2 regions of the Agrobacterium sp. SORGH_AS 787 genome follow, and region 1 is predicted to be linked to the other one. Evidence: predicted binding sites of a transcription regulator. Region 1 holds the regulator's gene; the other holds the start of a gene.

The links. The regulator LexA, encoded in region 1, represses DNA repair genes until DNA is damaged. The targets are predictions, from matches to a motif close to TGTTCNNNNTGTGTTCNG.
Region 2: a site for LexA is predicted at 3,449-3,466, ahead of radA (DNA repair protein RadA). Genes of this name have one in related genera too.

What each region holds. Positions count from the first base shown of each region.
Region 1 covers NZ_JAUTBG010000002.1:2,567,268-2,574,818, reverse strand. The annotation lists gene gltA (citrate synthase) at 1-272, opposite strand, end outside; gene QE435_RS21715 (ComEC/Rec2 family competence protein) at 530-3,010, shown strand; gene QE435_RS21710 (glutathione S-transferase family protein) at 3,021-3,710, opposite strand; gene QE435_RS21705 (GFA family protein) at 3,945-4,343, shown strand; gene lexA (transcriptional repressor LexA) at 4,662-5,387, opposite strand; gene QE435_RS21695 (hypothetical protein) at 5,746-6,309, shown strand; gene kdsA (3-deoxy-8-phosphooctulonate synthase) at 6,444-7,292, shown strand; gene eno (phosphopyruvate hydratase) at 7,510-7,551, shown strand, end outside.
Region 2 covers NZ_JAUTBG010000002.1:1,999,712-2,007,262, reverse strand. The annotation lists gene QE435_RS18945 (replicative DNA helicase) at 1-145, shown strand, start outside; gene QE435_RS18940 (AzlD family protein) at 212-514, opposite strand; gene QE435_RS18935 (AzlC family ABC transporter permease) at 511-1,221, opposite strand; gene QE435_RS18930 (AraC family transcriptional regulator) at 1,295-2,152, opposite strand; gene alr (alanine racemase) at 2,233-3,408, shown strand; gene radA (DNA repair protein RadA) at 3,514-4,917, shown strand; gene QE435_RS18915 (CvpA family protein) at 5,010-5,597, shown strand; gene purF (amidophosphoribosyltransferase) at 5,736-7,229, shown strand; gene QE435_RS18905 (SDR family NAD(P)-dependent oxidoreductase) at 7,358-7,551, shown strand, end outside.

The DNA.
Region 1 (7,551 bases):
AGCAGCAGATAGCAGGTCTCGAGGAAGTCGCCCTGTTCGGCAAGCTGCTCGATCGGGTAACCGCGGTGCAGCAGAACGCCTTCATCACCATCGATATATGTGATCTTGGATTCGCACGAGGCGGTAGAGGTGAAACCGGGATCGTAGGTGAAGGAGCCGGTGTGTTTGTACAGAGTGCCGATATCGACGACGTGCGGGCCAATCGTACCTTCTCGTACAGGAAGATCGACCGTCTTGTCGCCGAGGGTCACTGTAGCGCTTTTTTCCGTCATACCATACCTCCGAATATGCAGGCGATGCGGGTTGACGCATCGGCCAATTAAGCGTCACGGATTTAGCTATATGATCCGTGCGACGATGCCAAGCTATCCAAAAGGCAAATTGTGCATCGCGGAATTGGAATATGCCCATCTAATCGATTTTGCCACTTTACTGTTTCGTTTTAAGTCAATGCTTCCTTAATCGGCGCGCTGGATTGCAATCCGAATCGCGAGGCTGCAAATTGGCCTAAGGGACCGAGGGGCGGCACTTGAACGAGTACGGGGAACGGCAGCAGTTCCGCTTGCTGGAGACGGGCACGCCTGCGAGGGTCGAGCTCGATGGCATCAATTTGCCTGCCGGTCTGGCGAGTACCGATATTGTAATCTTCTCTCCACCGCATCCTGCGCATCAAGGCTTTGCGCAGCGATTGCGATCGACCTTATCGCGCTGCATCGCCGAGGAGCTCCAGTACCGGCAGGGCTTCCTTTTCATCCCTGTGCTGGTCGGCGCGGGCGCGGCACTCTGGTTTTCGCTTTCCTCTCCACCGTCCGACGTCGTTCTCTTTGTAAGCAGCCTTTGCGTCATCCCCATTGCCATTATCATGCGTCATCGACAAACCGTGGTCTCGTTCATGGTTGCCGTGCTTGCACTTCTGCTGCTTGGCATGTTGCTAGCGAACTGGGAGACCCGCCGTGCAGGGACGACGGTTCTCGACAGTGCCGTGACCACTACAATTACTGGCACAGTGGAGAGGCGGGAGGTGGATGCCAAGGGCTACTGGCGCTATACGATTGCCCTGACTTCGACGAGTGGTCCCTCTCTGGCACGGCTGCCAAACCGGATCTCTGTTCTCGCCCGCAGTCGCGAACAACCCATCGCGGTTGGGGCCGGTATTACCGGCAAGGCGCGTCTTTCGCCACCATCCGGTCCCGCGCTGCCCGGCCTCAACGACTTTGCATTTTCCGCCTATTTCGACGGGATTGGTGCAACCGGATTCTTTTATAGCGCACCCACGGCCTTGCCGACGCAAAGGGAGAGCGAGGACAAAGACAGCTGGTTAGACGCAGCCGATTCCTGGCTTTACGCGTTGCGCTCCGCCATTGCGGAACGCATACGCAGCGTCATCGGCGGTGATGCGGGCGCTTTTGCGGCCTCGATCATCACGGACGAGCGCCGTGCGATTTCCAGTGAAACAATGGAAGCGTTGCGTGTGTCGGGGCTCGCCCATATCGTCGCTATATCCGGGCTCAACATGGCGCTGGCCTCCGGCATCTTCTTCGTTGGCATGCGCATGGTTTTCAGCCTTCTTCCGGGTTTCTCGCAACGCTATCCCGTGAAGAAGATCTCGGCATTTGCGGCGCTGTTGATGACATTCGCCTATTACTTGATCTCAGGTTTTGCCGTTTCCGCCGAGCGGGCATGGCTGATGATGTCGATCATGCTAGCCGCGGTTCTCGTGAACCGGCCGTCGATCAGCCTTCGCAATGTCGCGCTTGCCGCAATCGTCATCATTGCGATTTCGCCGCACGAGATCATGGGTCCGAGTTTCCAGATGTCCTTTGCCGCAACGCTGGCACTGGTTGCGGCGTATTCGTTCTGGAGCAGATGGCGGGGCAATCGAGAGCGTCTCATTGTTGCGCGACCACCCTTGTGGCTGGTGGCATCCTCCAAAGCGGGTACCATTGTTGGGGGGGTGGTCATCACCTCGCTGATCGGAGGCGTCTCGACCGCGATTTACTCCATCGAGCATTTCCACCGGATCACCACCTATGGCCTGGCCGCCAATCTCGCGGCTATGCCGGTCATGTCCATCATCGTCATGCCATCTGCGCTGATTGCCATGCTGCTAATGCCCTTCGGTCTCGACGCACCGTTCCTGAAGCTGATGGGTTACGGCATGGCGATGGTGATCGACATTGCCAAAACCGTATCCAGCTGGGGCGGAGACGCCACAATCGGGCGGCAGCACCCCTGGTTTCTCATCGTCTCTACGGTCGGTTTTCTTCTGCTGACTTTGCTGCGGACACGGCTCGCTCTCGTGGGGCTTCCTTTTCTCCTTGCCGGTCTCGTGTTGGTGCCGGTTGAGCTGAATAAGGCGAAGCCCGACCTCTTGATCTACGAGGATGGCCTTCTTGTCGCATTTCGCACGGATCAGGCCGTCGCCACAACGAAGCGTCAGGCGAAGGGATTTGTCTATGAACAGTGGGCGAGGGCGGTGCCGCTGCCAGACAAGCATGTGGCGCCTGTCATCTTTGATGACAACGCAGCGAGCGATGAAGAGACCACGGTACAGGCATCGACGCGCCGCCAACCTGTTCTGACCGATCAGCAGAAGCAACAGGCCCGCGAAAAGATGCTACTGGCTCTCGAGCGGACAAATGTTTTCTCGTGCCAGAGAAATGCGTGGTGCGTGGGACAGCATGAGACTGGCGTCAGGGTCGCTGCCATTTCGAACACCGCCTTCACCGGAACCGCCTGTGATGTGGCGGATATCGTCGTCACCTCGCGCTTCGTGCCCTTCACGACTTGTCGCTCAGGCGCGATATTGATCAGCGCCACCACATTACGCAAGACAGGTTCGCTGGAGCTTTGGCTGAATGAAAGTGGAGCGCCCGTCGCGGCTGCACGCGCGGCGATGCAAGGCGTCGCCAGACCCTGGTCCGTCCACCGCGCTTACGACTGGCGCAGCAAGACGTTTGACGGAGAGGTGCCGCCGCATATTGAAACGATGCTGGCGGCCGAGCCGTAACTCGTTGCCTCTAAACGGCGTTTGAACGCCGATCCTCAATGATCTCGCCCGACGCCCGCGCTTCCTCCTCATGCTCCGGATCACGCCACGGTTCAGAGACCGCTGCCTGCTCCCATTCCCTCATCGCTGGCAAACCAAGGAGGCGCGTCTTGTAAGCCTCCGCTGCTGGCGACAGTGCGGTGCCGTAAGTCTGGAAGCGAAAGGCAACGGGGCAGAAGAAGGCGTCAAAGGCGGTGAAATTGACACCGGTCAGAAACGGTCCGCCAAAAGTGTCCAGCACCTGCTGCCAGAGCGTGTCGATGCGCGCTATATCCTTGCGGAGCGCGTCGCTTGCGGGGACTGGCCGGATGCGCAAGCCTACGCTCATCGGGTGCAGATTGCGCAGGGATTGGAAGCCGGAATGCATCTCGGCGGCGGCAGAGCGCGACCAGGCCCGCGCCTTGGCATCCTCAGCCCAAACACCATCATGCCGTTCGGCGAGATATTCCACGATTGCAAGCGAGTCCCAGACGGTGACATCGCCATCCACCAGGCAGGGCACCTTGCCGGAGGGGGTGAAGTGCATGAAGCTGTTCTTTGGATCGGGATCGTTGAAGGGGACGAGGCGCTCATTGAAAGGGATGCTCAATGTCCGCATTAGAACCCAAGGCCGGAGCGACCAGGAGGAGTAGTTCTTATTGGCGATGTAGAGATCGTACATGTTGTCTCCTCTTGGTGATAAGGCGGCTCGTATCGCAGGCAATTGGCCAAAGCGTAAGTGCTTGCAAAGGTCGTAACGCATGAGCGGGAGGACATACAGGCCTAGTCTGTCATGTCAGATATCATATGATTTGATGTGTTCGCCGCTCTCACGCGTCTGGAGACAGAAGCAGAATGAACTTCATTCGCTCGTCATGGTTTGATGAGCAGACATGAAGTGAATGGAGTGTTCGAGATGGACGTCAAATCTGGCGGTTGTGCCTGTGGTAAGGTGAGGCTTTCGATGGTGGGTAAGCCCTACCGTGTCGGCCTTTGTCACTGTATGGATTGCCGCAAACATCACGGCGCGCTCTTCCACGCATCAGCGATCTTTCCTGAGGATGCCGTGACAATCGAAGGGGAAACGCACAGCTATAATGGCCGCTTCTTCTGCCCCAATTGCGGCTCGCCCGTCTTTGGGAAAAGCGACGACGAAATCGAGGTGAATATCGGTTCTCTGGATTCACCAGATCAGTTCGAGCCGACCTACGAGCTTTGGACGATCCGCCGTGAAGCCTGGTTGCCGGATTTCCCGACGCTGCGACAGTATGATCAGGATCGAGAATCGACCGGCAGGACTGAGGAGGGGCGATGATGTCACGCGTCACATGCTGCGGCGTCCTTAGGCTGAAACCATAGATGTGGGCGCCTCTATAAACAGGCAGTCCAATTCCGCCTTCCGACTGCTGACAAAGGCCCGAAAACCTTTCCGGGTCATGGTCGGGACTGAACCGGCCACCCATAAGACCTTGACACAGGAATCCTCTGGCCGAGCCCGCGAATGACCCAAAGTAAACGTTAAAGGCCTATCATCACCCTAAAGGCAGGCCAATCGCCTGCCTCTAACGTTCAACTCGGGATGTTCTTGCCCCTCGAAAGCGATGGGAGCAACGCCAACGCCGCTCGCTATCGCTCAATGATAGCGACGAATGAGACCGACCAGCTTGCCCTGAATCTTGACCCGATCAGGTCCAAAGATGCGGGTTTCATAAGCGGGGTTTGCAGCCTCCAAAGCGATGGAAGCGCCCTTGCGACGGAAGCGCTTCAAGGTGGCTTCCTCGTCGTCTACGAGTGCAACGATGATATCGCCGGGGTTGGCGGTGCTGCCGTTGCGGATGATGACGGTATCGCCATCGAAAATGCCAGCCTCGATCATCGAGTCGCCCTTGACCTCGAGCGCGTAGTGCTCCCCCGTACCGAGCATATCGACGGGTACGGCGACATCGTGGGTGTTGTTCTGGATGGCGGAGATCGGCACACCGGCGGCGATGCGTCCCATCACAGGGACGGTGACAGCGGACGAGCTCTGATCGTTTGCGGGCTTCTGGGCCGGGGCAGGCTCCTGCGGTTTGGCTTTCCCGAGGCTACCCTCTATCACGCTTGGCGAGAAACCGCGCGGCGGCTTCTGTGAGGGTGCGGAATAGGCTTCGGGAAGCTTGATGACCTCCAGCGCTCTTGCCCGGTTCGGCAGGCGGCGGATGAAGCCACGCTCCTCCAACGCAGTGATCAGGCGGTGAATACCAGACTTCGAGGCGAGATCGAGGGCATCTTTCATCTCATCGAAAGATGGGGGCACGCCGGACTCTTTCATTCGCTCATGAATGAAAAGAAGCAGTTCCTGCTGTTTGCGCGTGAGCATGAAGAAAACCCTTGGAATGCGTGGCGAAGATTCGTGAAACAAATACAGAACGAACACTATATGTTCCATATGTGTTCTGCAATCCCTTAAAATTCCGCAAACGTTTCCGTCTGATCAATTCGCGGTCCTGTCATCCGCGCAATGGTAGAAGTTTATAGCTTCTTTACGGTGTCGCGTATCTTTTTCGTCTCCAGGTTGATGATCTCATTTTTACGGGTATCTACGAGCTGCTTCGAGGATCATCCGATCCGGTCATCCTGTGGGATGAAGGCCAAGCCATTCGAAGCATTATCAACAAAATCATCAGGGCTCCACGGCGCTGCTTCGTAGCGTCTTTTCTTGGGGCAAGGACATTTTTATGAAGCTCATTAGGTTCACCCTTATCGGAATGCTGATTGCGCTGGCCGGTTGCCAGACACTCGACCCCAATTCACCGGAAGCCTTGAAGCGGAAGGAGTATGACCGGCTGCTCCTGAACACGACGATGGCCAACTGCAAGCTCATCGTTCAGCTCAATCAGAAGCGTGTTTCGCAAAACAAGGAGCCGACGCGCGACAACAACTGTGCAAGGATTCTGAAGAACCACGCGCTTGGTGGCGTTCATCCGGCGAGCTTCGTCCCCGATATAGCTGTGAACGGTATTCCCATTCCGATCGGCGGACTGATCAAGCTCGCCATCGTTGCCGACCGAAACCAGCGTGAGAAGAAGGCCTGGGAGGCATCGCTACCGGCTTGGGTTTCCTCCGGTGGTGAGAACAGCGAGAACGTCTATCGCATGTTGCTGGCGCAAGGTTTCAAGCCTGAAGAATTGGAAGGGCTGAAGGGAAGTGCTGGATTTTCCGACGCCGTGCGCGCGGTCGGGCCGTTCGTGCAATTTTCAGAGGCCAATCCCGATGTCGTCCGGAGGGCGAATGCCGGCTAAAAGGCAGCGGTCGGTGCTCCGGCCGCAGCTTCCCTCATCCCGTGACACGTGGCGCACTTGCTGATAATGCCTGTGCAACATCGCAAGTTAAGCGGTTGCCGGCGATGTCCGGCGCATGTGTCGTGAGGAATGAGATGACTGTGAAGAACAATTTGAAAGTGGTCGCCGGCGAGGGCAAAGGTGCTGTCGCCTTTTCCAACACGGAACGGTTTTCGCTGATTGCCGGCCCGTGCCAGATGGAGAGCCGCGACCACGCCTTCATGATTGCCGGCACGCTCCATGAGCTTTGTGGCAAGCTCGGCATCGGGCTTGTCTATAAGTCATCCTTCGACAAGGCCAATCGCACATCGCTCTCCGGCAAGCGCGGCATCGGTCTCGGCAAGGCCATGGAGATCTTTGCCGATCTCAAGAAGGAATTCGGGTTTCCGGTACTGACGGATATCCATACCGAAGAGCAATGCACCATTGTCGCCGAAACCGTCGATGTTCTGCAAATCCCGGCCTTCCTTAGCCGCCAGACCGATCTTCTCATCGCAGCCGCGAAGACCGGTCGCGTGATCAATGTGAAGAAGGGGCAGTTCCTGGCGCCCTGGGATATGAAGAATGTGCTGGCGAAGTTGAATGAGAGCGGCAATCCGAACGTTCTTCTCTGCGAACGCGGTGCGTCTTTCGGCTACAACACGCTTGTCTCCGATATGCGCTCGCTGCCGATCATGGCCTCGCTCGGCGCGCCGGTGGTTTTCGATGCGACGCATTCCGTGCAGCAGCCAGGCGGGCAGGGCGGGTCGACCGGTGGTCAGCGCGAATTCGTTGAGACATTGTCGCGTGCGGCGGTTGCCGTTGGCATTGCAGGTCTGTTTGTCGAGACCCATGAAGACCCTGACAATGCGCCGTCCGATGGTCCGAATATGGTCCATCTGAAGGACATGCCGAAGCTTCTGGAGAAGCTTCTGGCGTTTGATGCTATCGCCAAGGCCGCCTGATTTTGGCCTAACCAATTTTTATCTATGGTGCGACGCCTGATGTGGGGCGTCGTCATTGTAAATTCTTCCGCTTCGTCTACAGCGAAGCGGCAATGACATCCGACTCGTTTCAGTCACCTTTATCCGCGATCCGGCCTGAAAACGGCTTCACAGTTTTGCCGATGCGCTCTAAGACAAGCGACTGAAATTCATCTGTTCCAGTCCCAAGGGAGAGACCATGACAGCCATTACCGACATCATCGCACGCGAAATCCTCGAT
Region 2 (7,551 bases), 570 kb from region 1:
CGACAAGGTGAAGGGCACGGCCGACGTCATCATCGCCAAGCAGCGTCACGGACCGACCGGCACCGTCAAGCTCGCCTTCCAGGCAGAGTTCACACGCTTTGCCGATCTCGCCGATCCATCCTTCAGCCAGTACGAAGAACACTGATGCCGTTTCTGCCTGATGTTGACTGAACGTCAGGCAGAATCTTTTCAAGGTGATAGCGGAGGCGGTTCAGAAACCGATTCCGCGCAAAACCGCCACGGTTATCACACCCGCGGCTGCGGCAGGCAGAAGTGAAAGGCGGGTCGCAACAAGGGTGGTGACGACGCAGCCGATGGTTTCGGCAAGGCCGCTCGTCAAGGCGGTTGGCGTGACGACGGCCATCAGCACCGCGGGCGGTACGGCGTTGAGCGCGCGTTTAGCCCGATCCGTCATTTGGACATGGCGGATGAGAACAAGACCGCCGAAGCGTGTCGCGAGAGTCGCGACGGCCATGGCGAGGATGGTCAGCACCGTGTTGGCGTCAAGGCTCATCGGGGCATCTCCCGCTCGTCCTTGGCAAAACCGGCGACGGCCAGTCCTGCGAGGGCACCGGCGGCTATGTACCATGCGCCGGGCACGTATCGATGGGTGACGAAGGCGGCGGTCGCACTCGCGAGAAGAACGAAACCCGTTTGCCTGCCTTTCCAGAACCCCATCAGAAGCACGATAAAGACCGCCGGAAATGCGAAGTCGAGGCCGATAACGGTTGTATCGCCCATGACGGAGCCGAGCAGAGCGCCCGCCAGCGTTGACAGGTTCCAGACGACATAGATCGAGAGAGCAGCGGCGGCGAAAAATGCTGGACGGAGCGTGCTCGTCATGCTGCGAAATTCCGCCAACGCCCAGGATTCATCCGTCAGGACAGGCATGGCGAGCCAGCGCTGCCAGGGCTTGAAACTTTCCATCTTCGCGGCGATGGAGGCGCTCATCAATATGTGCCTGAGATTGACGAGGAGTGCTGCAAAACCGAGCGCCGCCCAGCTTGCAGGATGCGTCCACAAGTCCATGGCTACGAATTGCGCACCACCGGCGAAAACGAAAAGCGACATCAGGCAGGCTTCCAAGGGCGACAGCCCCTTGCTCACCGCAATCGCGCCGAAGACCATGCCGATTGGCACCATGGCCACGAGCAGCGGCGAAGCGGCTTTCAATCCGGCGATCAGTTCCTGTGGTTTTTCAGGCGGGGTCTTGCTCAACATGTCATTCTCCTATTCAGGAGAAGCATCTAGGAGGTCGTCAGTGAAGCGTATTGAACGAAAGTGATGCCGCGATTTAGGCAGCGCGAAACTGGCCCGGCGTCACACCGGTACGCGCCTTGAAGTGGCGGGTGAAATGCGCCTGATCGGCGAAGCCGCATTCAAGCGCCACGGATGCGGGGCTTTCTCCCCTGCGCAACAAATGTCTCGCCCGGCGGATGCGGATATCGGTCAGATAGGCATGCGGCGTGATGTGGAATTCACGGCGGAAGGCGCGGATCAGATGGGCGCGGCTGAGACCGGCCATACTCGCCAGTTCTTCCAGTCCCACATCCGTATCGAAGTTGTCGTTGAGATAATCCCGTGCCTGATAGACCGCGGTTTTCTCGCGTGTCTCAACAGGCAGGATGATGGCGCTGCCGTGACGGGAGAAGAGTTCGGCGAGAACCGAGAACATACCCTCATCCGCTTCAAGTGCGCCTGCCCCGCTTTCCAGCCTGCGATGAGCGATTTGAAAGGCCTGCGCCATCTTCGGGTCATGCGGCAGGAAGCTTGGAAAGGACGGCGTGCCATGAAAGGCGCGCCCGGTCACGTCTTCGATCACGTCGAACAGAAGCGCCACATCCGGATAGATCATGCGATATCTGTAGCCATCGCCGCCGGGTGCGCCATCGTGAATCTGGCCGGGATCGATGAGATAAAGATGGCCGGGGCCGGTCCGCTCGGTCGTGCCTTTGATGGTGGAAATCTGAGAGCCGTTTTCGATGGCGCCGATGGAAAAGGTGTCATGCGCGTGTGGCGAGAATTCATGCGTGAGGAACGTCGCCGTCATGCACTCCATGCCTTTGAAACGCTTATCACGCCAAAACCGAGTGGTTTCTGCGCGTGAAAGCGGCATGTGATCGGTGGCCTGTTCCTGCGAAACATTGTGCATAGGCAAGGTTTAGCCCAATCCGTCATGACCGTCTTGAACAAAAGTGATAGACCACGGCGACAGTGAAAGGGTGCATGGCCATGACAGACGACCTCGATGACAGCTTTTCCGAAATGGATGCAGACGCATTCGAAACCGCGCCACTTCGGCTGACCATCGATCTCGCGGCGCTTGCCGATAACTGGCGCGACATGCAGCGACGCTCTAGCAAGGCGCGGGCGGCAGCTGTGGTGAAAGCGGATGCCTATGGTATGGGGATCGAGGATTGCGGCTCGACGCTCTATCACGCCGGTGCGCGAGATTTCTTCGTGGCCAGCGTCGCGGAAGGTGTCACCCTTCGCCCTCATGCGCCGGAGGCGCGCATCTTCGTGCTGTCTGGAATTTGGCCGGGCCAGGAACGCGATGTCTTCGCCCATGATCTCGTGCCGGTGATAGCTTCGGAGGAACAGCTCTCCTTCTGGACGAGCGCTCTGGCCGAGCGCGGCGACCATCCGTTTGCGCTGCATGTGGATACCGGTTTCAACCGCCTTGGGCTTCCAGTCGAAGACGCGCTTTATCTGGCCGATGACCCGACACGGCCGGCAAGCTTCGATCCCGTACTGGTCATGTCCCACCTTGCGAGCGCCGATACCCCCTCTTCGCCGATGAACAAGGCGCAGCTTGAATCATTTCGAAGGGTTAGTGCCGCTTTCGAAGGTATCGAATCAAGCCTTTCAGCCTCTGCCGGAATCTTCCTCGGCCCGGAATACCACTTCGACCTGACGCGTCCGGGCATCTCACTTTACGGCGGCGAAGCCGTCAGCGACATGCAGAACCCCATGCGCCCCGTCGCCAAGGCAGAGGCGCGGATCATCCAGATTCGCGAAGCCGGTGAAGGGCAAACGGTAAGCTATGGCGGCACCTATCAGTTGAAGCGTGCGAGCCGTCTGGCAATCGCGGCTGTAGGCTATGCCGATGGCTATTCGCGATCACTCTCCGGCTCCGGCATTCCGTTGCGCGAGATGGGCCGTGGCGGCGCGGAAGGCTTCATCAATGGCTACCGTGTTCCAGTCGCCGGTCGCATCACCATGGATCTCACCATTTTCGACGTCACCGACGTGCCGGAACGTGCCATTCGTGCGGGCGACTATATCGAGCTCTTCGGGCCGAACGTGCCTGTCGATGAGGTGGCGCGGGCTGCCGGCACGATTGGCTACGAGATGTTGACCAGCCTTGGTCTTCGTTATGAGCGGCAATATCTGATCGGCGACGAGTAAGTTTTTAGCCTCTTGGAAAGTTGGGGCGACCTGTGTTAACGAGAACAAAACAGGATCAAAATCCGCCATACCCCTTATTGCTCTCAAAAGAAAAAGACCGACTTCATGGCCAAAGCCAAGACACAATTCATTTGCCAGAACTGCGGTACCGTCCACACCCGTTGGGCCGGCAAATGCGAGGGCTGCGGCGAGTGGAACACGATCGTCGAAGAAGACCCGATGGGTGGAATCGGCGGCGGGCCCGGCAAAACGCCGAAGAAAGGCCGCCCCGTCACCCTCACCTCGCTTTCCGGTGAAATCGAGGAGGCACCGCGTATTCCGACCGGCATGAGCGAGCTGGATCGCGCGACAGGCGGGGGCTTCGTGCGCGGATCGGCGGTTCTGATCGGTGGCGATCCGGGCATCGGAAAATCGACGCTGCTCATGCAGGCCGCGGCGGCACTCTCGCGCCAAGGCCATCGCGTTATCTATGTGTCTGGCGAAGAGGCCGTGGCGCAGGTGCGGCTACGTGCGCAGCGCTTAGGCGCAGCGGAAACCGACGTGCTTCTGGCGGCGGAAACCAATGTCGAGGACATTCTCGCGACGATTTCCGAGGGGAAGCGGCCCGATCTCGTTATCATCGATTCCATCCAGACGCTGTGGAGCGATACCGCCGATTCCGCCCCCGGGACGGTTACGCAGGTGCGCACCGGTGTTCAAGCGATGATACGCTTTGCCAAGCAAACCGGCGCCACCATGGTGCTGGTCGGCCATGTAACGAAGGAAGGCCAGATCGCCGGTCCGCGAGTGGTAGAGCACATGGTGGATGCTGTTCTCTATTTTGAGGGCGATCGCGGGCATCATTATCGCATCCTGCGGACCGTCAAGAACCGTTTCGGCCCGACCGATGAAATCGGTGTGTTCGAAATGTCGGACCGGGGTCTGCGCGAGGTCTCCAATCCTTCGGAGCTTTTCCTGGGAGAGCGCAACGAAAAATCCCCGGGCGCCGCTGTTTTCGCCGGTATGGAAGGCACGCGCCCCGTGCTAGTGGAGGTTCAGGCCCTGGTGGCGGCAACCTCGCTTGGCACACCGCGTCGTGCGGTGGTGGGGTGGGATTCGTCGCGGCTTGCGATGATTCTTGCCGTACTCGAGGCCCATTGCGGCGTGAAGCTTGGTCAGCACGATGTCTATCTCAACATAGCCGGTGGCTACCGTATCTCGGAGCCCGCAGCAGACATGGCGATTGCTTCTGCACTGGTTTCCTCGCTTGCCGGTCTTGCCCTGCCTGCCGATTGCGTCTATTTCGGCGAAATCAGCCTGTCGGGCGCAGTGCGGCCGGTGTCCCAAACGGCGCAGCGGTTGAAGGAAGCCGAGAAGCTTGGATTTTCCACCGCCTTTCTCCCCTCCGCGTCGGCGGAATTGCCGAAGGGCTCAAAGGGGCGCTGGACGGAGATTGAAAGCCTCCCCGACCTCGTGGCGCGCATTGCAGGTTCGGGTAACCGCTTCAGACAGGCTGAGGAAGACGAATAATGATCCTTTCGCTGCTTACCCGGCTAGTGTAAGAGGATCGCAAATTGGCACAGCGGCTTCCTTTCGGGTGCCGCGACCTCCGGAGTTGGTAAATGCCCATTACGATTTTCGACGGTATCGTTCTTGCCGTTGTGCTTTTCTCCGCCGTTCTCGCCATGGTGCGTGGGTTCTCGCGTGAAATTCTGTCCATCGCAAGTTGGGTCGGCTCTGTTGCAGCTGCTTACTATCTCTATCCACTGCTGCTTCCCTATGCGCGCAACTATACCGATGACGACAAGATCGCGATTGCCGGTTCGGCCGGTCTGGTCTTCCTCGTTGCGCTGATCATCATTTCCTTCATCACCTCGCGCATTGCCGATTTCATCATCGACAGCCGCATCGGCGCGCTGGACCGCACACTCGGTTTCCTCTTCGGCGCTGCGCGCGGCCTGCTTCTGCTCGTCGTCGCCGTCGCTTTCTGGAACTGGCTGGTCGATGTGAGAACGCAGCCCGATTGGGTAACGCAGGCCAAGTCCAAGCCGTTCCTCGATGGTCTGGTCGGCAAGCTGGAAGCCGTTTTGCCGGACGATATCGAGCCGCAAATCCGCGCTCGCATCCTTGGGAAGAAGACTGAGACGACACCTGAGCAGGCGCCTGCGGAAGACGCGCCGGCAACAACGGCGCCGGTCCCGGCGAATTGATCCGATAGCGCGCCTTGCAATAGATGCAAGGCGCGCTATTTGTGCTAAATACTTCGACATAGGCAGCAAACAGGCCAAACCGGCAGAGTCAATCGCCGGGGCGGTTTTTGTTTTTGGCAGTAAGCAAAGGCAAGCCAGATGAATGAGCCGCTTTCGCATTCCACCTTCAATGACATTATCGATGGCGATACGCTGCATGAGGAATGCGGTGTGTTCGGCATTCTCGGTCACACGGATGCGGCGGCCCTGACGGCACTCGGCCTGCATGCTCTCCAGCATCGCGGCCAGGAAGCGGCTGGTATCGTTTCCTTCGATGGCAAGCGCTTCCATCAGGAGCGGCACATGGGTCTGGTGGGCGATCATTACACCAACCCGGCCACATTGGCCCGCCTTCCCGGCACGATCTCGATGGGTCATACGCGCTACTCGACCACCGGTGAAGTCGCGATGCGCAACGTACAGCCGCTGTTCGCTGAGTTGGAAGAAGGCGGCATCGCCATTGCCCATAACGGCAACTTCACCAATGGCCTGACGCTTCGCCGCCAGATCATCGCGACCGGCGCGATCTGCCAGTCCACGTCCGATACAGAGGTCGTACTGCATCTGATTGCACGCTCCCGCCACTCCTCCACGGCTGACCGCTTCATCGATGCGATCCGCCAGATGGAAGGCGGTTATTCGATGCTGGCCATGACCCGCACGAAGCTGATTGCAGCTCGCGATCCCACGGGCATCCGTCCCCTCGTCATGGGCGACCTCGACGGCAAGCCGATCTTCTGTTCCGAGACATGTGCGCTCGATATCATTGGCGCAAAATTCGTCCGCGACGTTGAAAATGGTGAAGTCATCATCTGCGAGATCCAGCCGGATGGTTCGATCAGCATCGATGCGCGCAAGCCGAACAAGCCGCAGCCGGAGCGCCTCTGCCTGTTCGAATATGTCTATTTCGCCCGCCCCGACTCCGTTGTCGGCGGTCGTAACGTTTATACGACCCGCAAGAACATGGGCATGAACCTTGCCAAGGAAGCGCCGCTCGAGGCCGATGTCGTCGTGCCGGTGCCGGATGGCGGCACGCCTGCAGCGCTTGGCTTTGCGCAGGAAAGCGGTATTCCCTTCGAATACGGCATCATCCGCAACCACTATGTCGGTCGTACCTTCATCGAGCCGACGCAGCAGATACGCGCTTTCGGCGTGAAGCTGAAACATTCCGCCAACCGGGCAATGATCGAAGGCAAGCGCGTCGTTCTGGTGGATGATTCCATCGTTCGTGGCACCACGTCGGTCAAGATCGTGCAGATGATCCGTGAAGCTGGCGCCAAGGAAGTCCACATCCGCGTCGCGAGCCCGATGATTTTCCATCCGGATTTCTACGGTATCGACACGCCGGATGCCGATAAGCTTCTCGCCAACCAGTATGCCGACGTGAATGCGATGGCGAAATATATCGGCGCGGATTCGCTCGCCTTCCTATCGATCAACGGACTTTACCGCGCCGTCGGCGGAGAGGATCGCAACCCTGCCCGTCCGCAGTTCACCGATCATTACTTTACCGGTGAATATCCGACACGCCTTCTCGACAAGAATGGTGAGTCGATGGGCAGTAAGATCTCCATGCTCGCCAGCAACGGCTGATCTTTTTAAAGCCCGCACCGCAAATGCGGGCTTTTCTCTGCGGCCTTCTCAGACCTCGAAGCCGCTTGCCGGACATGTCCTCCCTCAGTAAGACATGGCGGACTGTCGAACGATATTCAGGGGGGACCATGACCATCGACCTTAAAGGCCGGATCGCACTCGTGACCGGAGCCTCTCGCGGCATCGGCTACTTCACCGCGGTCGAACTGGCCAAAGCCGGCGCCCATGTGATTGCCTGCGCGCGCACGGTTGGTGGGCTCGAAGATCTGGACGACGCTATCAAGGCCGTTGGTGGTACGGCCACGCTCGTTCCATTCGATCT